One region of the Blautia sp. DFI.9.10 genome, then DNA from elsewhere that is predicted to be linked to it. Evidence: riboswitches for the same ligand, from Rfam matches in the RefSeq annotation. Region 1 holds a riboswitch; each other region holds the start of a gene.
What was found. Region 1 has a riboswitch for cobalamin ahead of NE671_RS04690 (cysteine-rich small domain-containing protein). Riboswitches for the same ligand answer to the same signal wherever they lie in the genome.

Region 2: another riboswitch for cobalamin. It lies ahead of nikB (nickel ABC transporter permease); the one in region 1 lies ahead of NE671_RS04690 (cysteine-rich small domain-containing protein).
Region 3: another riboswitch for cobalamin. It lies ahead of NE671_RS11760 (ABC transporter permease); the one in region 1 lies ahead of NE671_RS04690 (cysteine-rich small domain-containing protein).

What each region holds. Positions count from the first base shown of each region.
Region 1 is NZ_JANGAA010000005.1:42,133-52,949, forward strand. Features, by position in the region: gene NE671_RS04665 (aldehyde dehydrogenase family protein) at 1-553, opposite strand, end outside; gene NE671_RS04670 (class II aldolase/adducin family protein) at 586-1,473, opposite strand; gene NE671_RS04675 (glycyl-radical enzyme activating protein) at 1,660-2,451, opposite strand; gene NE671_RS04680 (glycyl radical protein) at 2,463-4,988, opposite strand; gene NE671_RS04685 (phosphatase) at 5,343-6,059, shown strand; gene NE671_RS04690 (cysteine-rich small domain-containing protein) at 6,167-6,454, opposite strand; cobalamin riboswitch at 6,722-6,891, opposite strand; gene NE671_RS04695 (C40 family peptidase) at 7,124-8,584, opposite strand; gene NE671_RS04700 (N-acetylmuramoyl-L-alanine amidase family protein) at 8,868-10,358, opposite strand; gene NE671_RS04705 (diaminopimelate dehydrogenase) at 10,643-10,817, opposite strand, start outside.
Region 2 is NZ_JANGAA010000017.1:33,116-43,932, reverse strand. Features, by position in the region: gene NE671_RS11100 (ABC transporter substrate-binding protein) at 1-342, opposite strand, end outside; gene nikC (nickel transporter permease) at 401-1,231, opposite strand; gene nikB (nickel ABC transporter permease) at 1,232-2,170, opposite strand; cobalamin riboswitch at 2,355-2,543, opposite strand; gene NE671_RS11085 (M14 family metallopeptidase) at 2,828-3,787, opposite strand; gene hisIE (bifunctional phosphoribosyl-AMP cyclohydrolase/phosphoribosyl-ATP diphosphatase HisIE) at 3,959-5,239, opposite strand; gene hisB (imidazoleglycerol-phosphate dehydratase HisB) at 5,258-5,845, opposite strand; gene hisD (histidinol dehydrogenase) at 5,845-7,155, opposite strand; gene hisG (ATP phosphoribosyltransferase) at 7,206-7,844, opposite strand; gene hisZ (ATP phosphoribosyltransferase regulatory subunit) at 7,844-8,965, opposite strand; gene NE671_RS11055 (Holliday junction resolvase RecU) at 9,076-9,609, opposite strand; gene lepB (signal peptidase I) at 9,622-10,179, opposite strand; gene NE671_RS11045 (RluA family pseudouridine synthase) at 10,163-10,817, opposite strand, start outside.
Region 3 is NZ_JANGAA010000019.1:31,016-41,832, reverse strand. Features, by position in the region: gene NE671_RS11785 (class I SAM-dependent methyltransferase) at 1-48, opposite strand, end outside; gene NE671_RS11780 (nickel ABC transporter substrate-binding protein) at 52-1,620, opposite strand; gene NE671_RS11775 (oligopeptide/dipeptide ABC transporter ATP-binding protein) at 1,650-2,588, opposite strand; gene NE671_RS11770 (ABC transporter ATP-binding protein) at 2,598-3,389, opposite strand; gene nikC (nickel transporter permease) at 3,370-4,233, opposite strand; gene NE671_RS11760 (ABC transporter permease) at 4,249-5,178, opposite strand; cobalamin riboswitch at 5,316-5,489, opposite strand; gene NE671_RS11755 (MATE family efflux transporter) at 5,637-6,995, opposite strand; gene NE671_RS11750 (ABC-2 transporter permease) at 7,151-7,825, opposite strand; gene NE671_RS11745 (ABC transporter ATP-binding protein) at 7,822-8,670, opposite strand; gene NE671_RS11740 (GntR family transcriptional regulator) at 8,673-9,047, opposite strand; gene NE671_RS11735 (DUF3786 domain-containing protein) at 9,286-9,924, shown strand; gene NE671_RS11730 (TetR/AcrR family transcriptional regulator) at 9,911-10,492, shown strand; gene NE671_RS11725 (DUF6462 family protein) at 10,581-10,817, opposite strand, start outside.

The DNA.
Region 1 (10,817 bases):
CGCCTGATTCCAGGGAAGCCTCGTTCAGAAGATTGATTGCATAAATAGAAGTTTTCACTGCTGCCGGATGCGGATTGAATACTACTGTATTTCCTCCTGCCAGCATACCCATTGTGTTGCAGAGAACTGTTTCACTTGGGTTTGTACATGGTGTGATCGCACCGATCACGCCAAACGGTCCCATCTCGATCAGAGTCAGTCCTCTGTCTCCGGACCATGCAGTTGTTGTGATGTCTTCGGTACCAGGAGTCTTATCTGCTACCAGGTGATGTTTGAGGATCTTATCTCCTACATTACCCATACCAGTTTCCTCAACACCCATACGTGCCAGTACTTCCGCATTCTCTTTGATCTTCTTGCGGATGCAGGTGATGATCTTCTCTCTCTGGTCCATAGACATTGTCTTAACTACCTGCTGAGCCTTTTTGGCTGCCTCGATAGCATCATTCATATCCTTGAAAACGCCATGTTTTCCGGCCGGAGCATCTGCAATCTGCATCTTTGCCATAACTTCCTGTACAATTTCCTGTACCATATTCTCACTTATTGGCATGAGATTGTCCTCCTTAATATTCCGTCAAAAAATTATTTCAGGCCAAGCTGAGCCATAACCTGTTTTGTGATCTGAGCAACGAGTTCTGCATCGTTGTTTGCAGCAGCCGGAGCCTCACCCTGAGGATCAGCAGCGCTTGTTCCGCAGTCTTTTCCAACGAAATCATACTGATATCCTGGGAACTGTTTGTAGTCCTCACTGTGGCATGCACCACCGCAGTTGTGGCAGTTCTTGCCGTCTTTGTTCAGGCAGAGGCTTGCCGGATGTTTACCAGGCATACCAAATTTACGACGGATCGCATAGAGTTTCTCGATGTTCTCTTTGTCGAATTCCTTCGGTCCGCCAAGGAGCTTGGTCTGATACAGAAGCTGTGCGTAGAACTCTACAGACTCCATCTTCATGTATGCAGCGTTAAGGTCTGTGCTCCATGTAAGTGCTCCGTGGTTCTCAAGAAGTACTGCATCAAAGTATGGAAGGTATTTCTCAAGGTTGTCCGGAATCTCCATTGTGGAAGGTGTACCATACTCAGCGATCGGAACGCATCCAAGAGCGATAACTGCCTCCGGCATGATCGGCTGTGTAAGCGGAATACCTGCGATTGCGAAAGATGTTGCATAGATCGGATGAGCATGTACAACAGATCCTACGTCCGGTCTCTTCTCATATACTCTCATGTGCATCTTGATCTCAGATGATGGTTTGAATCCCGGGTTAGCCTGGATTACATTACCCTTGCCATCTACTTTACAGATGAACTCTGGTGTCATGAATCCTTTAGATACACCTGTTGGTGTGCAAAGATATTCATTCTCAGCTACTTTAACAGAAAAGTTTCCGTCGTTAGCTGCAACCATGTTACGGTTGTAGATTCTCTTACCGATGTCACAAAGCTGTTTTTTGATTTCAAACTCGTTTACCATGCTTAATTTCCTCCTTGAGCATTGGATTGCACTATTTTGTTTCTGAGAACATTTTACCCCATACCACAAAATAAGTCAAGGACAATCCGTTGTTTTATGTTGGTTTCTTGTTGTATTTTGTGTTGTTTTTATTGTTTTTTATATTTTCTGTTTGTAAAGGATCTTTTTTCTGTAATCCTGTATCTCTCAGCCGCCGATCTGGCAGTCCAGGCTGCATACCGCATGCACTGCATTCTTTAACATCTGCATATGTTCTGCTGTAGGCGGAAGGATTCCTTCCATTAAATAGGGTCTGCCAAGTCCTTCATATTTATCCTGCCCCAGTCTGTGGTACGGAAGAAGATGGATCTTGTTTACGCCCGGAAGGGATGCTGCAAATCTTGCGATTGCCTGGATCTCTTCCACAGAATCATTAAATGTGGGGATCACCGGAACGCGGATCACCAATCTGGTTTTTCCGTAGAGCGCAACCCTTCTTGCATTCTCCAGCATCAGTCCGTTGGCCCGTCCTGTGAATTCTTTATGTTTTTCCTGATCCATATGCTTGATATCCATCAGATATACATCCAGATAGGGAAGTACCTGTTCGATCTTTTCCCATGGGGCACAGGCCATGCTTTCCACTGCTGTGTTGATTCCTCTCTCCTTTGCCGCGCGAAGAAGATCTCTGGAAAAGTCCGCCTGACACATACATTCCCCTCCAGAAAGGGTGATCCCGCCTCCGGAACGATAATAATAGGCACGGTCTTTTTCCACCTCTTCGATCATCTCACGAACTGTCACGTCGCGGCCGATCACTTTATCTTCTCCCAGAACCTTCATGTTCTGGATCCGGTATTCCTGTGATTCCGGATTACAGCACCAGCGGCAGCGAAGAACGCAGCCCTTCAGGAACACGATGGTACGGATGCCCGGTCCATCGTGTACTGAATATTTCTGAATATCAAAGATCCTGCCCTTTGTATCCAAATAGTCCATTCGTTACTCCTTTAGAAGCCCTGCTCAGTACGTCTGATGATATCGTCCTGCAGAGATCTGGAAAGTGTAGTGAACAATGCGCTGTAGCCTGCAACACGTACAACCAGATGTTTGTACTTCTCCGGATGCTTCTGTGCATCCAGAAGTGTTTCTCTGTCAACAACGTTAAACTGCATATGCATACCCTTCTGATCAAAGTATCCGCGGATCAGTGCTACGAATTTCTCCAGTCCTTCTCTTCCTGCAAGTGCTGACGGATGGAATTTCTGATTGAACAGTGTTCCGTTGGATACGATAAAATGATCCAGACGGGATACAGAAGTTGCCGCAGCTGTCGGTCCCTTCACATCCTTGCCGGCTGACGGGGAAACACCATCTGCTACCGGAGTATGTGCGTAACGGCCATCCGGTGTTGCACCGGTCTGTCCGCCAAGCGGAACATTTGCAGATACAGGATAAAGTCCTGCCTGATAATGTCCGCCTCTTGGGTTCATATATTTCTGAAGCGGTCTTGTGTAAGTATAAGCCACATCCCTTGCAAAGTAGTCCACATCCGGGATATCATTTCCAAACTTCGGAACCTCCTCGATCATCTTGTGGATCTCTTCGAATCTTGCCTTCTTCTCCGGAGCTGGCTCTGTTCCGAGAGCTGCTGTCATAACAGCTGTTGCAGTCTGCTCATTTACACTGATGCCATTCTCCTGAAGTTTCTGCATAACGATGGTGGTGATATCTGCTGCAGACTGTGCATCGATACCCTTGCCGTAGTTCCATGCCAGAGCCTCCTTCAGCTCTTCCATGGTCATCTTCTTTTCTTCATATACAAGCTTGCGGATCGCATACAGAGAATCTGCCATGTTTGCAATACCAAATCCCTGAGGACCTGTAAAGTTATAAACAGCTCCGCCTTCCTGAACGGATTTGCCTCGTTTCAGGCAGTCATCCACCATACAGGAAAGGAATGGAAGCGGACATCTCTCCGCATGTGCCACATCAATGGCATTATCAGCATTTACAAGCAGGGAAATGAAATATTCCATCTGTTTCTTATATGCATCATAGAACTCATCGAAGCTCTTCATCTCTGTGACATCGCCGGTCTGGACACTGATCTGTACCCCTTTGTCCATACCATTAGAGAAAACCATCTCCAGCGGACGACACATGTTAAAGAATGCAGCGTCATGCCAGCCCTCTGTCTTACCTGCCTTCTGCGGTTCTACACAGCCGATGATGTTATATTCTCTGGCATCTGCAAGAGAAAGGCCACGGTTCTGCAGTGCAGGAATGATAACCTCATCATTGTAATAAGCCGGAAGTCCGATTCCTGTTCTTGTAAGCTCTGCAGCCTTGATCAGGAATTCATGTGGTGATCCGTTCCATACTCTTACAGAAAGAGACGGTGCCGGAAGGTGCACATGCATAGACGCCTGGATGCACATAAAGGAGAGATCATTGGTCACATCCTCGCCATCCTTGTTCTGACCGCCTGCGATCAGGTTCTGGAAAAGGCTGTAGCCTGCAAAGCCTTCTGCAGATGCAGCATCACGGCATTTATTCAGGTCGTTTAATTTTACCCATATGCAGTCCATCAGTTCCTGGGCAAATTCTCTGGTAAGATTGCCTGCTTCCATATCACTCTTGTAATATGGATACATATACTGGTCAAAACGTCCCGGAGAAATAGAATGTCCGCTGCTTTCCATCTGGATCAGCTGCTGTACAAACCAGAAGGACTGGCACGCCTCATAGAAGTTACGGGCGCCCTTCGCCGGTACGCGTGTACAATTGGATGCGATCTGAAGGAGTTCCTGTTTTCTGGTCGGATCCTGACACTGATATGCCATCTGCTCTGCGAGCTCGGCATAGCGATGTGCATAGTCAATAACTGCCTGACAGCTCATGATAACCGCTTCCAGGAAACGGGATTTCTTTGCGTAATCACCATCTCCTACATTACACTCATCCAGTTCCTTCTGAGCTTTGGCAATGATCCCTTCATAACCGATCGCCAGAACTTCTTCATATTTAACGGTTACGTGTCCTACACCATTGTAGAAATAGTTTCCAGGTGTAAAAATATTGTGGTCAATGGCAAGAATCGCTTCCGGTGCCATATAAGAGGTTGCAAGCTCACTGGTAGTCTTGCCTTTCCAGTATTTATGTACCTCACGGAGCTCCGCCTTGGTTTCCTCCGCAATATAAAATGGATCGGCTGTTCTGGTAGCCACTGTATCCAGCTCATCTTCCAGCCACTGGAAAGAATACTCCGGAAACGTCTGACATCCTCTCGGCGCCAAAGTGCTGCTTCCGACGATCAGCTCCTCATCACGGATGATGATCGGAATGTTGTGCAGGATGTGGGCAAATGCCTTGGCTCTGCGGGTGATGATCGGCTCGTCTTCTGTTGCTTTGTAAGACTCTGTGATCAGTTTTGCTCTGGCAGATTCGATCACCGGCATCTTTGCATAAAGATTATCTACAAGATGTGTGATCCTGTCTGTTTTCGGAACATCTGCTATATGAAATTTCTCCATGATTCTCCTTTCTCATAACCGGTTGTTTCTGGTGATCTGTCTGCCTCTACGCTTCCAGAACCGCTCCTGTCCGGCTATGTGCTCATGTAGTTTTATTATACCTTACCCCTACTTCGATGTCAACGAAATCCAACATGTGTTTCTAGCTGTTTTTGTGGTTTTTATCGGTTGTGCCCTGTTGATTTTATTTGTTTTTTGTATTTTTATGTTTTTCTCTATTGACTTTGTTTTTCTGCTCTGCCATACTTGGATTTATATAGGAATTCCTTTGTTTTTCAGAAAAAATTTATGCAAAGCGGACATTCGTATTCCGCTCTGTCACATGTTCTCAAACAGTAAAAGAGGTGTATTTTTATGTATCTTTCTGATATGCATACCCACTCCATCGCCAGTGGTCACGGCACGGAATGTACCATCACCAACATGGCACGCGCAGCTGCTGAGAAAGGTCTCCGGCTTCTCGGAATCACTGATCACGGTCCCGGCACTCTGGCAGCCGGAACTTCCTCCTATTTCCGCAGCCTTACCTATTCTCCCAAAAAACATTTCGGTGTAGAATTACTCTACGGAATTGAACTGAATATCCTTGACCGCAGCGGGACGGTAGATTTAGATCAGGAATTATTATGTAAACTTGATTACGCCATTGCCAGCATGCATGCCTGGAATTACCGCTGCGGTACCAGAGCCGAAAACACAGAAGCTTTTATCAATGTAATGAAAAACCCCTGTGTAAAGATCCTCGGACATAGTGATAACACTCATTACCCGGTTAATTATGATGCGCTTGCAAGGGCTGCCAGGGAAACCGGCACGATCTTTGAGATCAACGAAGCTTCTCTTGCACCTTATGGCTATCGTGGCGACACAAGAGAAAACTGTTTCGAGATCCTTCGATGCTGCCGCAAATATGATCTGCCGCTGCTTCTTTCCAGTGACAGCCATGGCCCGGAGCATATCGGAGATTTTACCTGTGCTGCTGAGTTTGTTCATCAGGCCATGTTTCCGGAACAGCTGATCCTCAACAACCAGATTCCCAGACTCAAGGTTTTTCTCCAAACCAGAGAATGATCTTCTGTATCTTTTTCGACAGATAACAGATATTGTCCACCCCAAACAAAACAGGCCAGTTCAAACACAGGAATATACATTTTCCTGTATCTGAACTGGCCTGTTTTTTATTTTTCCCGCTGCTTCCGTACAATTTCCGCAAGCTCGCTATATTTACCTGTAACATATCCGAAATTTTCTCTTCTGTGAGGAAGCTTGCATTCGGTGCAGTCTTTGATCCCGCTTTCCGTAAAGCGGAAATTACCACCACATTTATCTCCCAGTGCATATAAAGGACAATAGCAGAACAGACAATTGAAGTTCTCCGGATCTGCTCCTTTATGGCACGGAAAATACTCACAGTTTTTGTGGCTGAAGTAAGAGTATTCTTTGCCTTCCCAGTATGGTTTCTCCATGGCTCTTTTCTCCTCTCCTGACATAACCACACATAATTTTTTCCTATAAAAAAGAGGTAGCGATGCCACCCCGGGGTAGAAATATAATCCGTTCATGAGTGCGCGGAGGGAACGAATGTATCCGGAGTAGTATCGCCTGCCATTTAATCATGTATAATTCATATGAACAGGCGCATTCCATAAAAAAATGCCTACTCTCGTAAAAAAGTAGACAACGTCCCAGGGGTGCGGAGTCCCTGAAATGGTTGTTACACTTTACACGGAAGTTTAACCTCGCCATAACAAGCAGGTTTCCTGGCTCCGGGATCATGACTCCTCTCTCCTTCTCATACATACGTACAATGGACTATGAGATTCGCTCCTCCGTTACAGTGACCGGATCGCTCAGGTTTCACACCTGATTCCCTTTTCTGTGGACTTCTGATAATCAATATATAACTGTCAGCTATCCTCAGCACTTGCTATGTTCAATATGGAATTATACTGACATTATAATAACATCCCGTTAATTATATGTCAATACTGTTTTCAATATTTATACATTTTTGAGCATATTTTGTTGCTGTTCACTCCGTTCCATGGGTTTTTCAGTATTTTTTCCGACGTTAAAAACAGCCCGACAAACTGCTGTCGGGCTGCTGTATTTTTATTTTCTGTTGTACGTTTTTATTATACAAGACGTCTTACAGATACAATTGTTCTGTATGTAGCATCATTGCTGATCTTGATCCCGTCCTGAGAGTTCGATGCATGAACGATCTGGCCATTACCCATGTAAATAGCCACGTGTCCGCCATAGCAGATCAGATCTCCCGGCTGTGCATCTGCGTAGGATACTTCTGTACCTGCATTCTGCTGCTCATAGGAGGTTCTCGGAAGGCTGACTCCGAAGTTCGCATAGACACTCTGTACAAATCCGGAGCAGTCTGCACCATTGGTAAGGCTTGTTCCACCCCATACGTAAGGATTTCCCACAAACTGTGTAGCATAATTCACAACAGAAGATCCTGAACCGCTACTGTAAGAAGAACTGTCACTGTCTGAAGATGTATCCTCTGCATTAGATGTGTCCTCTGCACTTTCTTCAGATGCGTCTGTGCTGTTATCGTAATCTGCGTCTGCATTATCCTCTGTATTCTCAGTATCCTCGGACGCATCATCATTCTCACCATTGTCTGCATCTTCATCCACATCCTCGGTGTCATCTTCTGCAGTATCCTCATCTGCATTCTCGATCACGTCGCCGTCCTCATCGTACTGTACGTCTTCGCTCTCGTCCGCCTCATCCTGCTGTGCTTCCTGCTCTGCCTGGCGTCTTGCTTCCTCTTCTGCCTCAGCCTGTGCTCTCGCTGCTGCTTCAGCCTCGGCCTGACGTCTTGCCTCTTCCTCTGCTGCAATACGCTCAGCCTCTAATCTCTGAAGCTCTGCAGTCTGCTCTGCAAGAAGGTTGGCATAATCTGTAGCCTGCTGCTGTGCGTAGGCGATCTCATTATCATAATCTGCGGATGTGGCACGCTTCTCATCCAGCTGTGCCTGCAGGTTCTGGGACTCTGCCTCATATTCCTGCTTCATTCCCTCCAGCTCTGCCTTCTCCTGTGTGTACTGTGCCTCCAGGTTTGCCACCTGCTGGATCGTATTGGAATATTTTTCAAGACTCTTACGGTCCTGCTCATAAGTCTTCTGTGTGTACTCTGCTCTTGTAAGAAGATCAGACAGGTTCTCTGCATTCAGCATCATCTGGAACCATGCATCATCTCCACCCTTCTCATAGAGATACTGGATACGTTTCTTCATTGCCTCATACTGTTTCTGCTTGGCATTTTTGGCCTTCTCAAGGTTGGTCTGTGTAGATGCAATGTCGGCTTCCTTATTGGAGATATCTCCCTCCAGTGTCTGGATCGAAACCATCACGTTTACAAGATTGGCATCAAGAGTTGAAATCTCGCCTTCAATCTGTGACTTCTGTGAGGAAAGCTCATCCAATCTGGAATAAGTCGCATTCAGCTGTTCGTTGGTCGCATCCATCTCCTGCTGAAGTGCTGCCTCATCTTCTCTTGCTGCGCTTACGCTGACTACCTGTGCTCCGCTGATGATGAGCGCCAGTGTCAGACATAATATCCTTTTCTTCATGACTGTTCACCCTCGCAATCTGATTCTAATTTAATACAGCGGATCTGACCATCCGCTTCGTTGGTTTTCTTTGTAACACTTTTGCAATATCTTGTTTCAATCTTTTTATATATTAACACAGTGTTATTTGGATTGCAAGGATTTTCTATTAATTAGTTTAAAACTTTGTAACATTTATTAATGATTTTGACATTAAAAAAGGAGAACCCGGGTTATCTCAGATTCTCCTCTCGCGTTTCTTATTGCTATTTGTTACATATAAATTTCTTTCAGCATATCCTGATCAGAAAAGATCTGCAAGGATCTGATTGGCTGTCTTGTTCAGATATCCGTTGGGATCGGAAAGAGTGCTTCTGTTCCATCTGAAGTATGCACCGTTTCGGATATAGTTACCACTGGATTCATGATAGTCATATTTGCTGGCTCCAGGATACCTGGACATGTAAGTTTCTGCCAGCTTGATCGCCTGGCTTCCGTAAGTTCCGCTTGGTGTCGGTGTTCCGGAAATCTGTACGCCGGCATTCGGTGTACAGTGGAGGATCACGACACTCTTATCGGAACACTGTCCGAGAACGATCCAGGTATGTCCGCTGTTGTATCCGATATCCCCAGGATAAAGCTTCCAGTTTGAGCTTGCCAGCTGAGCCTGGGAAACAACGGTACCCATTCCCTTGCCGGAATACAAAGATCCAAGATTTCCGGAAACATCCGTGTACATAGGTCCACCGGATCTGCTCTGCATGATCTGATATACAGACCATCCTACAAAGCCGGAACAGTCAAGGCCCTTCTGTTCTGTAGCTTCACTGAGATCCATATAATATCTGTAATTATAGGAGCTGGAATTGCTGTCATACCACTGTTTCCATTTTGGACTGATGCCCTTTCTGGTCGCATCCGACCAGTTGTGGCCGCCGCCCCATACGTAAAGAGTCTTTCCTACCGGAAGTAATGCATTGGCAAGGAAATTCTTGATAGTCCTGGAGCTTGTCGCTGTAGTAGTACTTGGGTTGGTATCCAAGACACCATTGCTGCCAAATGTATACTTCTTGCCATCGATCGTCTTCGTTCCCGTAGCCATGACACCGGTTGACGGATCGAAATAATATTTATATCCTTTTTTGGAATTTGTGACCCAACCGGTAGCCATCACGCCGCTCTTGCTGTAAAAATAATAGGTATCGCTGCCGATCTTCTTGAAGCCCTTATACATAGCTCCCGTGTTTGGATCAAAATAACGCTTCTGCTGTTTCTTATTCGTTGCCCAGCCCTTTGCCATAAAGCATTTGCTGGTAAAATATCTGGTCACATTCTTCTTGTCTGTAAGGAATACACTTCTGGCTGCAGCACCACTGCCGCTGTAGAAATAATATTTCTTATTACTGATCGTGGCCCATCTCGTTGTCATATATCCGCTGGTGGGATTAAAATAGCGGGTATTGTTCTTACTGTCTGTAAGCCAGCCTGTTGCCATATAGCCCTTGGCACCGTTGACATTATAAAAATATCGTTTGCCCTTGGAATCCTTAGCCCAACGCTTCATCTGCACGCCTGTGGATTTATTAAAAAAATATTTCTTCCCGTTCAGTGTAAGCCAGCCTTTTACCTTCTGTCCATTCTGATAATAATAGGACTTTCCTTTTTCTGTTTTAAAGCCGTTTTTGGTCGCAGCCTGTACATCTGTTGCCGTTGTATGTACAGTTGCTCCGGCTGCAAAGAACATCAGAACAAAAAAAAGTCCCCAGAGTTTCCATTTTCTGCTTAATTTTCGCATACATACCTTCCTTTGATAGATAGATCATTGATATTTACTATTTCTTAAGTCCGACTGATCGTAAACGTTACAATTTTGTTACAATTTTACGTCCATATTATATAACATTCTTTACGGTCCGTCAACTCTTTCCTTTTCTTTCAGAAAAATCATCATCCAGGTATTACCAATGTTGATTTTATGCAGAAAAAAGCCCCGAAACATCAGAAATATTCACTGATGCTCCGGGGATATGATCTTTTATGCAGTTTTGCTCCTGTCTGTTACAGATCTGTTACAGATCCTTACAGGAATTTTTTGCGAAGCTCTGCTCCGTCAAGGGCACTTAAATATGCAGGTGCAACATCAAATACAGTCTTGCAGCCCTTCTGTCCTTCCTGGTTCATGCGGTATGCAGCTCTTGCATAGGCAACGATCACAGAAGATGTAAACTCAGGATTGGAATCCAGCTTCAGGCTG
Region 2 (10,817 bases), on a different contig from region 1:
CTCCGGTGTCATATCGTCACCGTTGGAGAATTTTACGCCCTCACGGATCTTGAAGGTCCATGTTTTTCCATCGTCACTGTTTTCCCACTCTTCCGCAAGACATGGAACGATCTCACCGTTCTCATCGAATTTTGTAAGACACTCGCCGATCGCATAACGGGATACAACCCAGCTGAAATACTGCTCTGTCGGCTCCAGTGTATCTGCAAAGCTTGTTACTCCGATGGTGATTTCCTTATCACTTTTTTTGTCACCCTTTGCCTGAGCCACTGTTGTCATGGAAAAAGTCATCATACATGCAAGTGTAGCAGCCAGCACTTTTTTAACTACATTATTTCTCATTTCATCCTCCTAAAGATAATATACTGATCATATGGTGTTGGTTTGTTACAGAGTTGTTTTATTGATCCTGGCGCGGATCCAGTACATCACGGATGCTGTCTCCAAGCATGTTGAAAACAACAACACAGATCACGATAGCGATACCAGGGTAGATCATAAGCCATGGCGCCTTTGCCATGTAGGTTCTTCCTTCATTCAGCATCAGTCCCCACTCCGGTGTCGGCGCAGTTGCACCAAATCCCAGGAATGAAAGGGAAGCCAGCTCCAGCATCATAGTTCCGATATCTGCTGCCGCAGTTACCACCATCTGGGTTACCATGTTGGGAAGAATGTGTACAAGAAGAATTTTCCAGGTCTTTGTTCCGTTTACTATAGCTGCCTCTATGTAAAGACTCTTCTTGACTTTCAAGACCATACTTCGTGCAAGACGGGCATATTTTGTCCAGCTTACAGCTGCAATGGAAATAACGGCATTGACCAGGTTTGGTCCAAGCATACCGGCAATGGCAATGGCCAGTACAAGCCCAGGGAAGGAGATCATCATATCTGCGATACGCATGATCACTGCATCCACAACGCCGCCGAAATATCCGGCAATAACTCCTAAAAATGTACCGATGACAAAGATCACTGCAACCAGACATAAGGTCATGATCAGAGAGGTTCTTGTTCCGAAGATAACACGGGAAAGAAGATCTCGTCCAAGCTTATCCGTTCCGAACGGATGAGCGGAGCTTGGCTCCTGCAGTGATTCGGTCATAACTGCATTCAGTGGATCATATGGTGAGAGCTGCGGCGCAAAGATCGCAATTCCGATCACCACGAGACCCAGAATGAAGAAAAGAGTGAACTGTTTATTTTCTTTGAATGTTCGTAATACCTTTTTCAATTATCTATCCTCCTTAAGTCTTGGATCGAGATAAGTATAGGACAGATCCACAAGCAGGTTGATGCACATGTACAGGATCGCGATCCAAAGTACATAGCCCTGTACAAGAGGATAGTCACGACAGGAAATCGCCTTTACTGCCATATTTCCCATTCCAGGCCAGTTGTAAATGATCTCTACAACTGCAGTACCTCCCAGAAGACTTCCAAGGGAAAGTCCCAACAGCGTTACCAGCGGAAGCATAACATTAGGAAGGACGTGTTTCCAGAGAATGACGCTTTCCTTGATTCCACGCATTCTTGCACCTGTGACATAATCCTGATGAAGTTCCTCCAGCACTGCACTTCTTACCTGTCTGGTATATTTTGCAGACATGGCAAGTGCAAGAGTCAGCGCCGGGAGGATCATGGATTTAAAATCCGTACTGCCTCCTGCAACATTGATCCAGCGAAGCTGAACACCAAAGATGCTGAGAAGGATCAGGCCCAGCCAGAAGCTTGGAACAGATACTCCCACAAAGGTAATTCCTCTCACAAAATAATCCGGGAATTTGTTCTGATATACAGCGGCCAGGATTCCAAGCGGTATGGAAATAATGACCATCATCAGAAGTGCCAGCAACGACATCCTCAGCGTCGGCCAGAAACAGGATACCAGTTTATCTGTTACCGGCATTTTGAAAGAATAGGACTGTCCCATATCTCCTGTAACAACACCCTTCAGCCAGGAACCATACTGCACGAGAAAGGGCTGATCAAGGCCAAGCTCATGTCTTGTCTGTTCCAGAAGCTCTGGTGTAGGAAGATTACCACACTCTGTCAGCATGATCTCCGCAGGATCACCAGGTGACAGGTAGGTCAGTCCAAATGTGAAAAAGCTGATTCCAAATAATACAATGATGATCTGGAGAAATCTTTTTCCTACTTGTTTCTTTGTCACGTTTTACTCCTTTCCTCATTTGATGCGATTTTAACATTGCCGTTTTAATTTAGTTAGATAAAAGAAACTATTGGATTCTTAATATGCAGAATATGCATGGAATTTTAGAAAATTTGCACGAAAAAAGCCCGTGACGAAATACGGGCACACAAAATAAATATGCTTCCTATCTTCCGTAAGAATCATTTTAAAACAATTGCAAGCAGGTCTCCTGACTTAGGATCCTTACCCTCAGACACCTTCCCGGTCTATTTCTCACGCACTCGACCAGTGGTACTTTGTCTGAGGATTTCCCCTTACAGTGACGGGATCGTACCGGATTTACACCGGTTTCCCTATTAATCCTCTCAGAACTTACAACGGCTGATGTGAAAATCAGCAAATGCTGTCAAATTACTGAAACATTATATGATAAAACTATAGTTTATGTCTATGGAAAAATGTTATATTTTTAGAAAACTCATAAATTTTGTTAAAGATGCTTGAATTGTATATATCCCCCATGGGGGATTTGACAATTGGATTTATCTGATCTGCTAAAAAAACACGGATTTTACCTCGCTATTTTTACAAATAGAATAGCAAATGGTAAAACCCGGTTTTCTTACTGTTTCAATATGATTTCAGACAGAAGCGTTCTGAAAAGGTTGTTTACTATCAGGTCAGAGTCTCCGTGATCGCTGCATATGCGATCATTGGTCCGTCTTCAATAATGTTCAGACTGGCTGTCTGATAAAGTACGACTCCGTTTTCAGTTGCAATAGATGTGTAAAGTAAATTTCCATAGTAATCTCTCAGTTCACCCAATTCTTCTCCCTTAAAGAAGTACTCTCCAGGCTTCTTGGATGGATACCAGCATCCGGTATACGGCGCATATTCATAGACTACATTTTCAAGAAGCATCTGACGGTAATGCTTCAGACCATGACATTTCTTTCCCTGGAGATGAAAAACAAGGTGACGGACGTCTCTTTTATCCTGTTCTACTTCCTCCCAGGTCCAGTAGCTGTGTCCGCCTCTTTCGATGAGAATACTTGGAATTCCAAGAGAAGAAGCATAATTGTAGGCGCCACCTGTGGCGGTTGTGGAACGGACCACATATTTTACGCCGATATGCCGTGCCATATGTAATGATTTCTCTGCTGTCTTTTCATCTACAACCCCTACATAATAAACATAGGGATGAAGCTGTTCGAACCCATCTCCGCTATGCAGGTCGATATAATAATCTGCTATGGAAAAAAGCTTTGTCACTATAGCATAGGCAATACGATCTGCAGCTGTTCCCTCAGGATCTCCGGGGAAAACGCGGTTCAGGTTCTTGCCATCCTCATAGACCAGACTCATGGTGCGATGCTCAAAGCCACTGACATTGACCAGTGGAACGATGATCACATTTCCCTTCAGTTCTTCCGGTTGAAATTCTTTTGCAAGTTCCATTGCCGCCTGGATTCCTACATACTCCGCACTGTGTATTCCCGCTGTGATCAGTATCGTCGGTCCGTCTTTCACTCCGCATATCACAGTTGCCGGCATTGCTATGCCGTATCCTGTGATCTTAATTTTCCCCTGTGCCTTCTCTCCTTTTTCAATCACCCAGTCATCAATTTTGATCATTGGTTGTTTCCCTTTTCCTTTTTTATATTTCCGCACTTTTGACGATAAGTATATCATGCCTAACCGAAATTGTACATATTCTTTTAAGATTCCGGGAAAACAGAAAAAAGCTTTCGTAACCGTTCATTCTGATCCGACGTACAAAAGCTTTTTTCCTGAATGATATATAATTTATCTTTTTACCAATTCTTTGGTGATTTCTTCCCAGCTGACTCCTTTTTCCACCATAAGTACCATCATATGATAAAGAAAATCTGAAATTTCGTATTTAATCTCTTCTTTATCTGGATTTTTGGCTGCAATGACGATCTCTGTGCATTCTTCACCGACTTTTTTCAAAATCTTGTCAATTCCCTTATCAAAAAGATAATTGGTATAGGAACCTTCCTTTGGATGTTCTTTTCGGTCAGTGATCACATCATACACATTCTGGAACACGTGAAGTGGGTTGGTATCATCGTACTCCTTTTTCATCAGCGGTTTGAAGAAACAAGTACGGTTTCCTGTATGGCAGGCTGCGCCCACCTGCTCCACTTTGGCAAGGATCGTATCATTATCACAGTCAATGGTAAGAGACTTTACATACTGTACGTGGCCGGATGTCAGACCTTTGGTCCAGAGCTCATTCCGGCTGCGACTCCAGTATGTCATTTTTCCAAGCTTCAATGTTGTGTTAAAAGCAAGCTCATTCATATAGGCCAGCATCAGTACTTCATCCGTCCGGTAATCCTGGACAATAACCGGAACCATTCCGTCACTGTTTAATTTAAAGTCCGACCATGCAATATTACTTTTATATGTGTTTACCGGAATTCCGGCTTCTTCGCAGGTTTCCTTAAATGTATGCAGATCATTTTCAAGACTGCTTACATAAGCACCGCAAAGTCCGGACACAGCTGGTTCTCCTAAAAGCTCCAGAACGCTCTCAGATCTGTTTTCATCGGTATGAAGAACAATGGAAATCTGAGAAATCTCTGCAATTTCATTTTCGACAGTGTCCAAAGCCAGAACAGTGTCTGCATATGTTTCGATCAGATCCTGATTTTCTGTGAATTCTCTCAGATCAGAGATGCTGATCATCATACGCTCTTTTCCAAAGCGCCGGGATACTTCTTCCAGAAGCTTGATATTATTCTCTTTCGAAAAATTCAGTACAACTTTGGCACATCCCGCATAGATCAGCTTTTTTACATCTTCCATACGTTTGATATTTCCCGCTGCGATCACCGGGATCTCAGATACCTGACAGATATCACGGATTTTTCCGATCGCACGGTCATGCTCTGCATCTGTGGAAGAAAAGTCAAATACCAGAAGCTCATCTGCCCCATTGTCACCGTAAAATTTTGCAAGTGTTTCTACATTTCCGTCTCCGAAAAGATTTCTCTGTCCAAATCCGGTTACCGCCTTTTCTGAATGAAGATAAAGGCATGGGATCAACTGTTTGTTCATAAGTGGTCTCCTTCTGTATCAGAGGCTTCCCTTGGTAGAAAGCACGTCTGTGATCCGGGAATCGTACTGTGTGGCTGCATCAAGGGCTTTCGCAAAGCTTTTAAACATGGCCTCTGCCACATGATGGCTGTTTCCTCCGGAAAGAACCTTGATGTGAAGATTCATTGCTGCGGAATAGGATACTGCATAAAAGAATTCCTTTACCATCTCTGTAGCCATATCTCCTATTTTTTCCGTAGAAAACTCTGCATCCCATCCGAGATAAGGTCTTCCGGAAAGATCTACTGCGCAGAGCACAAGCACTTCATCCATAGGAAGGATACAGCTGCCGTAACGTTTGATCCCTTTTTTGTCGCCAACTGCCTCACGGATAGCGTTTCCAAGGACGATCCCTGTATCTTCAATGGTGTGATGATCATCTACATTCAGATCACCGTGGACTCTCAGCGTAAGATCATACAGTCCATGGCGCGTAAAACCGTCCAGCATATGGTCAAAAAAGCCAATGCCTGTATCAATATCGGAACTTCCTGTTCCATCAATATTCAGCTGCAGACGTATCTGCGTTTCTTTTGTGTTTCTTTCGATCAGTGCTTCTCTTGCCATTATTCGTTCTCCTTGTCCTCTTCCTCAAAACGGACTGCAATGGAATTTGCGTGTGCAGTCAGCTGTTCCGATGTGGCAAACTGGATAATGTCCTTGTGGATCTTTCGGAGTGCTTCCCTGGAATAATATACAATACTGGATTTTTTGATAAAATCATCTACAGAAAGTGCGGAGAAAAATTTGGCGGTTCCATTGGTAGGAAGTACGTGGTTTGGTCCTGCAAAATAATCTCCAAGGGGTTCAGAGCTGTGCTCTCCGATAAAGATCGCACCTGCATTTCGTACCTTCATCATATCTTCAAAAGGATTCTTTGTGACGATCTCCATATGCTCAGAAGCAATTTCATTGGCAGCCTCAATGGCCTCGTCCATATCTTCTGCGATCAGGATATAACCAAAGTTCTCCAGGGATTTCTCAATAATGGCTTTTCTGGAAAGTACCTCAACAAAACCTCTGACTTCTTTATCTACCTGATCTGCAAATTCCTCATTTGTTGTGATCAGGATCGCAGATGCCATCTCATCATGTTCTGCCTGAGAAAGAAGATCTGCTGCAATATAACGAGGATTTGCAGTCTCATCTGCAAGAACGAGGATCTCGCTTGGGCCGGCAATAGAATCAATGCTTACGTATCCATAAACTGCCTTTTTTGCAAGCGCAACAAAAATATTTCCGGGTCCTACGATCTTGTCAACCTTTGGAATACTCTCGGTTCCATATGCAAGTGCTCCGATGGCCTGTGCACCACCCACTTTATAGATTTCATCTGCTCCGGCTTCGTTGGCAGCAACAAGTGTGCTTGGATTTACTTTTCCGTCTTTTCCAGGAGGTGTTGTCATTACAATACGGTCAACACCGGCAACTTTTGCAGGAACGATATTCATAAGCACGGAAGACGGATATACAGCCTTTCCACCGGGAACGTAAACACCTACACAGTTCAGAGCGGTTACCTTCTGACCAAGCATGGTTCCGTCTGTTGTGCTTGTGAACCAGCTGTTCTGAAGTTGCTTTTCGTGATAGCTGCGGATATTCACCAATGCTTTTTTGATCACATCGATCAGGGAAGGATCTACCAGCTTGTATGCTTCCTCGATCTCCTCAGGGGTTACACGGATCGTATCCTTTGTCACTTCGACTTTATCAAATTCTCTGGTAAATGCAAATAACGCGGTATCTCCCTCTGCTTTTACTTTGGCAAGGATATTTGCTACTGCATCCTCGTATTTTCCATAATTATTAGGGCTTCTTTTTAAGAGAGTTTCCAGAATATCTTTTGTAGATTCTTTGGTGAGTTTTACCTTACGCATAATAAATTCTGCCTTCTTTCTGTATTTTGGAGGTTCATCTGTTGTTCAGTTTATTTGATCACACCTCGAAGTTCCGTGATCAGTTTGCGGATCCGTTCATCTTCCATTTTCATGCTGACCTGATTGACTACCATACGTGCAGACAGCGGGCAGACTTCTTCCAGCACCTTCAGGCCATTCTCGCGAAGGGTGCTTCCGGTTTCCACGATATCCACGATAACCTCGGAAAGTCCTACGATCGGTGCAAGCTCGATGGAACCGTTCAGCTTAATGATCTCCACAGTCTGATGCTTTTTGTTATAGAAGTAATCCTTTGCAATATTTGGATATTTTGTAGCTACACGGATCAGCTGATTGTTATTCAGGACTTCTCTGGCGCTTTCAGGGCCGCATACGCACATGCGGCATGCTCCAAATCCAAGATCCATAACCTCATATAGCTTTCTTCCTTCTTCCAGAATGGTATCCTTACCTACGATACCGATATCTGCTGCACCATACTCTACATAAGTCGGCACATCCGGACCTTTTGCAAGGAAAAACTTCAGCTTCAGTTCCTCATTGGTAAAGATCAGCTTTCGGGAATCTTTGTCACGCATCTCCTCACATGTAATACCGATCTTCTCAAACATATCCAGTGTTTTGCTGGCCAGACGCCCTTTTGTGAGGGCAAATGTAAGATATCTCATCAGTCCTGCTCCTCCTTTGCCGGGCACAATGCCACTTTTTTACCTTTATTTCGAAGCGCCATTGCTTCCTGGATCGCTTTTTTCAGATTTCCCGGATCATAGGTGATCACAATGGTTTTATCGCCAGCCGGAACAGCCAGCTTCTGTCTGGAAAGCGCGAGCATCAGGTTATCGACCACAATGGCAAATCCAATGGAAGAAGCCGGTTTTCCGAAATGCTTCATCAATTCGTTGTAGCGTCCGCCCTTGATCAGGGGTTCACCGGTTCTATATGTATAAGCCTGGAAAATGATCCCTGTATAATAACGGAACTTACTGAGCATTCCAAAATCAAAAGCAATGTATTTCTCACAGCCGTATACTTTCAGGATCTCATAAATTTCTTCCAGTCGTTTTACTGCAGAAAGTGCTTCCGGATTGGAGGTGAGTTTTTTTGCTTTTTCCAGCACTTCTGCTGAACCGAACATCTGAGGCAGTTCAGCAAAAGCCTTGGAAAGGTTATCACCTAAATTCTGTCCCTTAAGAAGTTCTTCCACACCAAAATAATTCTTCTGAGAGATCAGCTCACGAAGATGCTCTTCTATCTCCGGCTCCAGATCTGCCTCTGCAAGCAGGGATTTATAATAATCTACCTGGCCTACGCTAACCTGGAATTCGGTAAGTCCTGCTGCCTTCAGACACTCCACGGTCATAGCAAGGATCTCAGCATCTGCTGCTGCAGAATCATCTCCCATATGCTCAACACCCATCTGAGTATTTTCCTTCATCTGACCTCTGTAACTGGAATTGTTGATAAATGTATTTCCGGTATAACAAAGTCTTACAGGTCCTTTTTCCGGATCAAAATAAGTTGCACATGCTCTGGAAACAGACGGTGTAAAGTCAGGTCTGAGGACAAGTGTGTTTCCCTCTCTGTCAAAAAATTTATATAAATCCTTGGATGGGATCGTTCCTACTTCATTGCTGAACACTTCAAAATACTCAAATCCCGGTGTTTCTATATCTTCATATCCATATCTTGAAAACACCTGGTGGAGCTCCCTCTGGAGCCGTTTTTTGCGGCTGCATTCCTCTCCATAAATGTCCCGCACACCTTCAGGTGTATGAAAAATACGCTGCATGTTCATTTCCTCCGTAACACGTTTTGAGATTTTCTGTGTTCCACTTTAATTCGCTACCATGCTACCACAGAAAAACTTAAATTTGATTATATAGGAAACCTTTCCAAAAGTCAATCCCGTAATTGCAGATCTTTCTGGATCCCTTCCAGATAAGGAACCAGAAATCCATTTTTTCCGGAAAGATAAAATTCCTCGTCCAGCTCTTCCCGACGAAAACTTTTTCGTCCGCCGTCTTCCATCCTTTTCCAGAATTCCTTCAGCTTACGAAGGGTAAGATAATAAAAAACATTATCTGCGCTGAAATAGATCAGAAAAAAAGCAATCCCCTTCTGCTTTTCAAACTCATCCATAAATGATACCTGATGAGGATGAATGTTCGCAAGGGGAAAAGTTTTTACACAACATTCTTTTGCATCGAAGCAGACAGGGATTCCCTGTACTGCTCCGATATAATCTACGGTACTTTTCTGTTCAAAATATGCCAGCGTGATATGCCGGGAGGTTTTATCCATTTTAACCGGAGTGATCGGCGTCGGAATTTTCTGGATGAGGGCCAGTCCCTTTTCCCTGTACTGCTCATTGGTACGATTGATAAGTTCCTCCAGAGTAGAACCACGAAGTCCTCTGCTGTTCCATGTTGCCATAAAGTCTGCCCTTTAATTTAGAAGTTTGATGGATGGGAAATAACGGATCTCCGCCTTTCCGACGATCTGATCAAACTGTACATATGTATTCTGCCAGTATCGGGAATCCTTGGAATTGTTACGGTTGTCGCCCATCATAAAGTAACAGTTTTCCGGTACTTCGTATGGTCCGAAGCTTCCAAGAGGAGTTTCCGACACAAAGGAATCATCCAGAGGTGTCTCTGAATCATTGATATAAACTTTACCATCTTTGATCTCTACTTTATCTCCAGGAAGACCGATGATACGTTTGATGAACAGCTGGGACTCATCATCCGGATATTTGAAGATTACAATGTCAAAGCGTTCCGGATCTTTCCATTTTTTTGAGATCTCGTGACCAAATACATCCATATTCAGACCATAGGCCAGACGATAGCCAAAGATACGATCCCCGGTCATAATGGTATTTTCCATAGATTCTGACGGAATCTTTGCATTGATCAGTACTACATTGTTGATAACTAGGACTACAACTACCACGATGATGATCATCTTGACGTAATCCCATATTTCATTCCAGATTTTCATAATAACTCTCCTCCAACTTTTCCTCTTTTAGTGTTCTGAGAAAGATTTCCGGAAGCGGTGCCGTAAAGACCTTCCCGGATAAATATGACAGGCTTCCTTTCATAGATGGAAACTCCATTCGAAAAGAATGAAGCAGCTGTCCTTTCAGTTTTTTATCGGCTTTTCCATATTTGGGATCACCAACAATCGAATGTCCCTCCGAAGCAAGGTGAGCTCGGATCTGATGTGCACGTCCTGTGATCAGTTCAACCTTAAGAAGGGTACGGGTTCCATTGGTACCCAACGGATAATACTTTGTTTCCACTGGAAGGGCATTTTCTTTCTCTTGTTTATAGATGGTTACTTTGTTGCTTTTTTTATCTTTTGCCAGATAACCTTTGATATATCTTTCTTCTTTTAAAACTCCCTCCACAAGACAGAGGTAATATTTATGAAGTTCCCTGGACTTGAACATCCCTGAAAGTTCCTGCAGACCGGAAAGGCTTTTGCCTGCCGCTATCAGTCCGCTGGTATTGCGGTCAAGGCGGTTGCATACGGAAGGACGAAAGGTTCTCAGATCATTCTCTGTAAGAGAGCCATTTTTCAGAAGATAGCCAGTCAGATATTCTACCAGTGAAGGGGTTCCGTCATCAGCAGGC
Region 3 (10,817 bases), on a different contig from region 1:
ATAATCACCGGAATCTTCTGTCCATTTATTCTCGATCTTTTCAAACATTTTTTACTCCACTACATCCAATGTTGCCCAGTTAATGCCTTCATAGGCAGTCGGTGCAAGCTCTACATTGGTCAGTCTGGTATTGTTATAGATATAATCACGGTTCGGATAATACAGCGGCACTGTTACTGCCTGATCATTGATACGTGTGAGGATCTTATCGTATAATTCCGTCCGCTTTTCTTCATCCTGTGTCTTTAATACTTCTCCGAGATCTTTGTTCAGCTCCTCATCGTACCAGTTTACTGCCTTTGCTCCATCTTCCGCATAGAACATTGATTTCAGGAATCCATGAGGCATCCAGGAATCTTCATAGCTGCGGTAAATGCACAGATCGTAATCTCTGGTGTTCCAGATCTCATCATAGTAAGCTGCGGATTCTTTTTCTACCAGTTCAATACCTACACCGACCTTCTCATATTCAGATTTCAGGAATTCACAAAGAGATTTCCATGAAGCATATTCTTCAGTCTGGAATACCAGTCTGAGGCTCAGTGGTTCTCCGTCTTTTTCTACAATACCATCTCCATCTGTATCCTCATATCCTGCTTCCTTTAACAGTTCCTTTGCTTTATCCGGATCATATGGATAGCCCTTGCTGTTTTCTTCTGTTACATAAGGAACTGTCGGAGACATAAGTCCGGTTGCCGGATTGCCGTAACCATCCAGCAGATCATTTACAATGCTTTCTTTATTTGTTGCATAATTCAGTGCCTGACGTACGTTTATATCCTGAAGCGCCGGTGTATCATAATTTTCAATCAGATAGTAAGAAAGTGTGGAAACCTGCTGTTCTGTCGATAAATTTTTATCTGCCTGGATAATACTGAAGCTTTCGGATGGAATATCCTGAAGATTCAGATCTGCCTCTCCACTCTGAAGCGCCATCACTCTGGCATCACCGTCTACCACCTGTTTCAGAACTACTTTATCAATATTTGGTTTCTCACCGTAATAATTAGGATTTGGTACCAGGACAACCTCCTGACCGCTTTCATAACTGTCGATCATCCACATTCCGGTACCCACTTCCTGACAAAATTCTCCGTCTTCATCCAGTGCACTTTCACAGGTGAAACGGAATGGTCTTGGATAGCTGAATTCGATCAGCAGTGTATAGCATGGTTCTGCGAACTTAAATTCTACAGTATAATCATCTACCTTTGTAACATTTTCCAGTTTGGCTGAAAAGTTACCGATCACATCCTGTTCCACCCATCTGTTATAATTCCACATCACATTGTCTGCATTAAACTCTGTGCCGTCCGAGAATTTCACATCTTTTCTTAAATGGAACGTATAGGTTGTGCCATCTTCGCTGATATCCCAGGATTCTGCCAATGCCGGTTTGATTTCTCCATTTTCTCCGTAACGTACCAGAGGATCATAGATCATTTCATAAAGACGAAAATCCGGACCACTTTTTACCGGGTCACAAAGTTCAGGAGTCAGATCAATGGATGTCATTGCCGTAACTACTTTTTCCTCTTTTGCCTGTACATTGACACCTGTCAGTAAAGTTGCCGCCACCATGCTCAATGCTATCAATTTTGCTACACGTCTTTTCTTCATTTCTTCCTCTCCTTTGTTTGTTTTATATTTTACAGCATATGACATGCCGCAAAATGTCCTGTTTCAATTTCTGTCAATTCCGGTATATGCTCTCTGCATATATTTGTACATCTTCTGCACCGGTTCTGATATGGGCAGCCCTGTTCCGGAATGGTATCTGAAAATATTTTCTTTTCCTGTGATCCGATTCTTCGCATTTTCGGTTCTTTTACCGGAATGGAATCAAACAGATCTTTTGTATAAGGATGTACTGCTGTCTCTTTTAAGCTGTCCGTATGATCGATAAACTCGACCACGCGTCCCTGATACATAATAGCCACCTCTTTGCAGAGATATGGAACGTTGGACAGATCGTGAGTGATCAGTAAATAAGTCATCTCATATTTTTCCTGCAGCTCATTTAACAGATGCAGGATCTGCTTTCGTATGGAATAATCCAGACTGGATACCGGTTCATCACAGATCACAAGCTCCGGTCTTAATACCAACGCCCTCGCAATATTAGCTCTCTGACACTGACCTCCTGAAATCTGTCCAACATAACGGTTGCGGATATCCGGATCAAGCCCCGTCTGGATCAAAGCCTCCTTTACTCGCTCTTCATACTCACCCTCTTGCAGTTTTTCATGTAATTTCAAAATTTCCAGAATATTTTCTCCAATGGTATAACCGGGATCAAATACCCCGCTGCTGCTTTGAAAGACCATCTGAAGATTCTTGCGATATGGACGAAACTGCTTTTCAGACAAATCCTGCATTTCCTGTCCCTGAAACCAGAATTTTCCATCTGTAGGTTTCTCCAGGCCGGCGATCAGCTTTCCGAATGTAGTTTTACCACTTCCACTTTCACCGATCAGGGCCATGGATGATCCTGCATGGATTTCCAGACTTACATCATCCACTGCCTTCACAATTTTTTTCTTGCCATAATATTTTTTTAAATGTTCTGTCTTTAGTAACGTACTCATACTTTTCCCCTATAAAACTGCATCCAACAGTTTTTTTGTATATGAATGCTGCGGATGATAAAAGATCTCTTCAACCGTTCCGTTTTCCACTATTTCGCCGTCTTTCATGATCGAAACATCATCCGCGATCTCTGCCACCACACCCAGATCATGCGTAATAAATAACACGCCCAGATTTTCTTTCCTGGATAGCTGATAGATTTCTTCCAGGATCTGCTTCTGTACGGTTACATCCAAGGCTGTCGTCGGCTCATCTGCGATCAGATAATCCGGTTTCATGGACATGGCAATGGCGATCATAACACGTTGGCACATACCACCAGACAATTCGTAAGGTTTTTTCTTCATCAGTTCTTCCGGATCACGCAGATTCATCATCCGCAGACTTTCCAACGCTGCTTCCCTTGCCTGTTTTTTGCTCATTCTGCGATGTTTTCTCAGTCCTTCCAGAAGCAGTTGTTCAACTGTAAAAAGTGGATCAAGAGCAGCAGTCGGATCCTGAAAGATCATTCCGATCCTGTCTCCGTATAACTGTCGTTTTTCTTTTCCTGATAACTTCAGAAGACTCTTTTCGTTCAGTGTCACATCTCCGGATATCACCTTTCCATTTCCTGCAAGCAGATTCATGATCGTCAGAGAGGTAACTGACTTGCCGCTTCCACTTTCTCCCACCAGAGCATGGATCCTTCCGCGTTTTACTTCCAGGCTGACATCTTTTACTGCATGAACCATTCCGTGAGATGTCTGAAACTCCACATGTAGTCTTTTTACCCTTAGGACATCATTTTTGGGCTGTTCCATTCTGTATTCCCTCCCCCAGATAATTAAATGCCAGAACAATGATCATGATCAGTATGCCCGGATAAAACATCAGTCTTGGATAAGTCTGGATATAACTTCTACTGTCACTGAGCATGATCCCCCATTCCGGTGTCGGTGCCTGCACACCAAGGCCGATAAAGGAAAAACCGGCAATTGACAGAATGATCGAACCGATTTCCATTGTTGCCAGTGCGATCACAGATGGCAGGATATTTCTCAATACATGCCTAAATATGATCCTTGCGTGGCCGCAGCCGCCGGCTTTTAGTGCGGTCATATAATTTTTATTTTTTTCCTGAAGTGTCAATGCTCGGGCAAGCCTTGCATATTCTGCCCAGGATACGACCGATAAGGACAGAATCAGATGAGCGCCGCTGGCTCCTACGGTTCCTGCAATGGCAAGTGCCACAATAAAGACCGGCATAGCCATAAATACATCAATGATCCTCATAATTATGGAATCGATTTTTCCACCTACATATCCGGCAAACAGTCCGATAGGCACCCCGACACATACAGTAATCAGAAGCACCGTAAAGCTATAGCTCAGTGAATACCGGCTGCCCCAGAGAAGTCTTGATAAAATACATCGTCCCAGCTGATCAGTACCTAAAGGATATGCCGCCGACGGATTCTTTAATTTTATCGAAACATCCACAAGCAGTGGATCATGCGGCGCTAATACAGGTGCAAAAATAGCTGCCAATGCAAAAATTATGACCACCATCAATCCTATTTTTGTTTTCGGTGACCGGAATACTTGTTTCCAGTACAGATTCTGGATCATGCTTTTTTCTGTTTTCTGCTTTCTTCTGCTTCCCATTCTATGATCTCTCCTTTACTTTAACTGGATTCGCCGGTCAATCGCAGAATAGGCGATATCCACAAGAAAATTTAATACTACAATGCCAACAGCCAGAATAAAGATAAAACATTGCAGCACCGGAGTGTCTTTTGAGATCACGGATTTCAATGCCAGATTTCCGATTCCCTGAATTGAAAAAATACTTTCTATCACAGCTGAGCCACAGAAAAAACCGATCACAATTGATACCAGACGTGTCAGCACAGGAATCAGGATATTTTTCAGACCATGACGCAAAATTACATTTACAGATGACAATCCCTTAGCTCTGCTGGCACGTATGTAATCCTGCTTCAGCACCTGTATCATATTGGTACGGATCAATCTCGTCATAATTCCAAAGAAACTGATATCCATGGCAAATGCCGCAAGAATCGGGATGCCTCCGGCATCTCCTCCGATCACGGAAATCACTTTTAGCTTTACTCCAAATATATAGAGCAGCATCAGACCGATCCAGAAAGATGGCATAGATACACTGAGGGACGACAAAATGCGAATGACTTTATCCAGAACTCTGTTTTCATAAATTGCCGACAAAATTCCAAGAGGGACTGATACGATCATCAACAATAAAAACGAAGTAACTGCCAGTTTAAATGTCTGTGGAAAATATCTTTTTAATTCCTCAAAAGCCGGTTTTCTGGTAGAATATGATTTTCCAAAATCGCCATGAAGTGCCTGATCCAGCCATTTCCCGTATTGTACCAGCACCGGCTGATCCAGTCCTTCCTCATGCCGTACTTCTTCTACCTGCTCCGGTGACGGATGCTCATATTTTTTCTCCGCCAGCACTCTGGCAGCATCACCTGCCGATATAAAACTCAGCATAAAAATAATAAATGTAACCGCCAGCACTACCGGAATCATAAATATAAAACGCTTTGCAATTACTTTTCCCATCTTCATCTCTCCTCATTTTTTATCTGTTTATTGTTTTTAAAATAAAAAAAGCTGATATGATCCAGCATCATATCAGCACAAAAAACAAACCTCCACCTCAGGCAGAGCTTATTCCTTCTGTATCCCATCCGAATCAGAATTCTTCTGTCAAAAAGGCAAGTCTCCTGACTCCAGTTCTTCCTACTTACCATCTTCCCGGATCTCTCCAGTGATATTTTGGTTTTCGTCCCTGTCACAGTAGCGGTGGCTGTTCTGGCATTTCACCAGATTCCTTATTAAGTACTTTGTACACCCTTCTGACTATTCAATTTTCATAGTTGCAATGAATAAATATTATAATATCATACTTTTCTTTTTATATAAATAGTTTTTTGTCAAATATAAAATATCTGAACATTTCATAGTGAAACCCGGATATTTTCTGCCTGTATTATTATAGATCCCTTAAGTAAATAACATTATGTATGAACGGTGACTTCTTTATATTTCCGTATAATGATCATATAACTTACGAATAATAAAACAGCTGCACTGCTCCATGCACAGATCTCTGCATAGTATATTCCATCTTCACCGATCAGTTTTGGCAGCAGCAGCGCAACACTGACACGCATGATAAATTCTGCAATGCCGCTGGCAAGCGGAATCAAAGTATTACCCAGGCCCTGGATAGCGGAACGATACACATACAGCAAATACAGCACCCACAAAAAGACAGCCATGATAAACAAATACTTATATGCTATATCCAATACCTGTCGGGTCTGATCCGGTTCACCGGATACAAACAGGGACAGTACATTACGTCCAAACAGTACCATCATGCCGGAAATGAAAGCCGAAGTGAGCACTGCCATATAAGTGCCGCTGCGCACGCCTTTTCGAATCCTCTGGTATTTTTTTGCACCAAGATTCTGGCCCACATAGGTTGTAATAGCATATCCATATGAAACGGCAGCCATCTCCAAAACCCCATACAGCTTGTTCGATGCCGTAAATCCCGCCACAAACAGAAAACCAAATCCATTGATCACATACTGTACCACAAGTCCTCCCACGGAGATGATCACATTCTGTATCGCAAGAGGAACCGCCAGTTCCAAAAGCCGCAGGCTCATAGAGGGTTGCCTGTAAAAGTCCTTCTTTTCCAGGCGGATATCCGGGATTTTACGTAATACGATCAAACAGTACAAGGCTGAAAATCCCTGTGCGATAACGGTTGCCACTGCTGCTCCGGCTATACCCCAGCCAAAAACCGCCACAAATAACAGATCCAGTCCCACATTGATCACTGCTGCCACTGTCATTGCGATCAACGGAGATCTGCTGTTTCCAAGTGCCCGAAGGATCGCTGCAAATATATTATAAGCAGCTATGATCGGGATTCCCGCAAAAATCAGCCGCAAATATAGCATTGTCAGATCAATGACATTATCCGGTGTCTGTAAAAATAAAAGAACATGATAAACTGTACCTTCACTTACTGCGAGTACGACCACAGACAGTAATGCTGTCATGATATAGCTTTTCGCTACTGCACATTTCAGATTTTCCTTTTCCCTTGCTCCATAATACTGAGATACAAGAATAGAAAAACCCTGTGTGATACCTGTCATGATCCCCAACACCAGCCATACCAGCCAATCTCCGGCCCCTACTGCCGCCAGTGCTTCAACTCCTACCACTTGTCCGACGATCATGGTGTCTGCCATTGTATAAAACTGCTGAAAAATATTTCCAAGCATCATTGGTATGGCAAAAGTTATGATCAGTTTTCCGGGAGATCCGGCAGTCATATCTTTTTCATTAGTTCCCATAAGAATCTCCTTTTCTTTTCATCCTTGACCGCTATTTTACAAGGGACTCTTACGAAACACAAGCCTATTTTTTCACAAAGTTTTTCTCATATTTTTGGTAGCTATTACATCTTTATAATCATTATTTTTAATGGATCATTTTTGCCACGCCTATCTTAAAACTCTTTCTTCTTCATGGCGCTCATACTATACTTATACGAAGCAAACCATATAAGCAGACTTAGCACAATGAGGGCAATCCCGATTTCAAGATCCCCTATTCCCCCTATCATATGCAGAATACTTTCTTTTAATCCCAAGTTAGTCTTCACAAAAGATCTAATTGTATAACAAATCGCAAAAATAATTAAAATTGCGATTGGCAGTACAATTCGCCCTTTCTCTCCTTCGAACCTTATCCTGATCGCGATCATAATTCCCGCAATTGCCTGAAACACAAAAAATGTGATCAACTCCATTGCCAGCATTTCCAGATCAAACACCTCTTCAGGATTTATGAGTACCATAATTCCTGCACAGATCATTCCAATGCACCATCCACATACTGTCATGATAAAGGAAAAAATATATTTTTCTCTGACATATATTTTTTTATTTACGGGTAAAGAAAATAAATATGTGTAACCATGGCCATTTTCATCATAACTGATCGTATTACCTGAATATATCGCCAGAACAGATGGGATATACATTGCAATGAAAGCAGCTGCCTTTTTTCCTGTAAGTATAAAAAACAATGCTACAAACACTAACACCAAAAAAAGATTACCACCTTGCCGAAAAAACAATCGAAAATCCTTTTCCAAAAGCCCTCTGATTCCTTTCATCATCTTTCGCCCCCTGTCAACATCAGGATCACCTGATCGAGTGATCCGCTCTCTACTACGATTTCCGGATAATTTTCTATATAATACTGCTTCTCGTTCGTCAGACAGGCAACTCCAAAAAACTCTTTTTTCTCTTTCAAAAGATACCTTTTATCTACTGCCTGATATTGTTCCTCACTGACCTTCAACACTGCATATCTTTCAAGAATCGTATCCATCGCTTCATGAAGTATGATCTTTCCTTTATGTATCACATAAATGTCATCACACAGATGTTCTAAGTCCGAAGAAATATGTGAACTGATCAGGATACTTCTCTCCGGTTCTTCTTCCATATACTCTCTTAAAATATCCAGCATCCTTTCTCTCGCTCCGACATCAAGCCCTGCTGTCGGCTCATCCAGCATCAGGAATTCTGCCTGATGTGTCAATGCAATGATCAGATTCAGCTTTGCTTTCATTCCTGTTGAGTACTCTTTTATAAATTTATCCAACGGAATCTGATATTCTTCACACATCTGATGAAATTTTTCTGCTTCAAACTTTGGATACAATTTAGCAAGAACTGCCTCAACATCTTTCCCTTTCAAGTATCCACTGAATCCGGCTTCTGCCAGGACAACTCCCAGCTCTTCTTTCTCTTTTTCACTTAACTCTTCCGGTATTTTTCCCAGGATCTTTATCTCACCGGCATCATAAGAAATGAGTCCGAGCACTGCCTTGAACAAAGTACTCTTACCGGCTCCGTTCTCTCCAACCAGACCGGTGATTCTTCCTTTTTCTACATTTAACGAACAGTCTAACTGAAATTCACCGTAGCTTTTCTTTACTCCTTTGATCTCCAACATAATCATTCATCCTCCATGATGAGTTCAAACAACGAACGGATCTCTTCCTCCTTCATTCCGCAGCGCCTTCCCTTCTGAATTGCTGCTTCCAGATCCGCCTCAACCTCTTTCCTTCGCTCTTCTTCCATCAGCTGTGTATTCGAAGCCGCTACATACGTTCCTTTCCCATGAACTGTGACTGTCATGCCCTCTGCTTCCAGATTGTCATATGCTTTCTTCACAGTAAGTGCACTGATCTTCAGTTCCTTTGCCATTGTTCTCACGGACGGCAATATATCATTTTCTTTTAACTCTCCGGAGATGATCTGCGCCTTGATCTGCTCCATGATCTGCTCATAAATTGGTACCATCGATGTATTATTGATTATAATCTTCATATGTCCCTCCTGTTGCAAACAGTATATAACAGTGCAATACTGTTGTCAACTGTTATATACTGTTTTGCAGTAGTTGACTGCCGGGATTCTGTCATCTGCCATTAGAAGGTATGGGAAGTCTTAGTCATTTACTTTTCATGATCATTAATTTTTATTTGTTACGCAAAATGTATTGATTTTATAGACCGATTAGTCTATTTTGTAAATAACTACAACAAAAATATTCTTGGAGAAATATATGACGAAAGCTATCAATAATTATGATAAAACAAAAATTTCAATGGCACATGTTTTCCTGCAATATGATCAGGCTACAATGATACATAAATATTCATTAGATTACAATTCTGACTGGTTATATATTACTTTTATTAACCGTACCTATCGTATTAACCGAAAAACGGGAAGTGTTCAGTGGTCAGATAATGATTTTGAAACAGTTCATGAAGCCAATCATAATGAAGCAATGACTATTTATGATGTTTTATGTTATTCAAAGGATAGATGCCATCTGTCACATGAATTTGTAAATATAAACAGCCTTTCCTCTGTCCGAACAGGAAATCTCTCACCGAACAGAGGATTTTTTCAGAATACCGCTGACTTTTTTAACGGAAAAACCGTTGAATTGCGTAATGCCTGTATATCACTTTCCGGAAAGGAACTGGAAAAAGGAGATGTTGCTTTTAAATTAAATCTTTTTCCTTTTTTGCCGATTATCATCCGTTTCTGGGAAGCTGATGACGAGTTCCCGGCAAGTCTTCAAATTCTTGCAGATAGGAATACTTTAGATTACATGCATTATGAAACGCTTATGTTTGCACTTACACATCTGTTTTCCAGACTGAAGGAGGAAATGCGAATTGAAAAAGGGTGAAGAATCCAGACAACGCCTGATCGAGTGTGCTGCTGAATTATTTTGGAAAAATGGGTATTCTGCTACTGGAATCAGCGAAATCCTCAAACAAACAGACCTTCCAAAAGGATCTTTTTATTTTTATTTCAAAAGCAAGGATGACCTGGCAACAGCGGTAACGGAATACTATCAAAAAATCTTACTGGAACAATTTCAAAATAGTTCTCAGGGAAATGACTGGGAAAGTTTTATTGAAGAAATCTTTGATTTTTTATCTGAAAGGACAAATGGACAAACATTTGCAGGCTGCCCGTATGCGGTGATGGGCATGGAAACAGCACTTAGCAAGCCTGCAGTTGCATCTGTATTTATGGAAGGACTGAAAAAATTTGAGCAGATTTTTCAGGAAGTATTGTTATGCTCCGGATTGTCTCCAGATCATGCAAAAATTCTTTCTCAGCGCATGCTTTCTATCTATCAGGGATATTTTCTTCTTGGACGAATCAGCGCCGATACTTCTTATTTGAAAAATGCAAAAAAAAATATGATTGAAATGTACCGGGAATACCGGGCATTTCATGGAATCTGAGAGGAACTTCAGTCCAATGCTGTAAAGCTCTGCCCCTTCCTGATAGCGTACAAATTTCTTTGCCATTTTCTTTGTTTTCTCTACATCTTTACGTGCATATCCCATACACCACCTTATCCTTTCCTGTCGCCAGTTCATGGAATTGTTCCAGATAGGCATCAAAAATATCCCAGTTGATCAATACGGTTCCATCTATTCTGTAAATCGCACCTGCATCACTGGCAAGTTCAAATAATTTCTTATGAGAAATACTGTAAATAATCTCTGCCTGTTGATAACGCAGATACTGTCGGCGCAATTTTCTAAGCTGCTCCGATACTTCCTT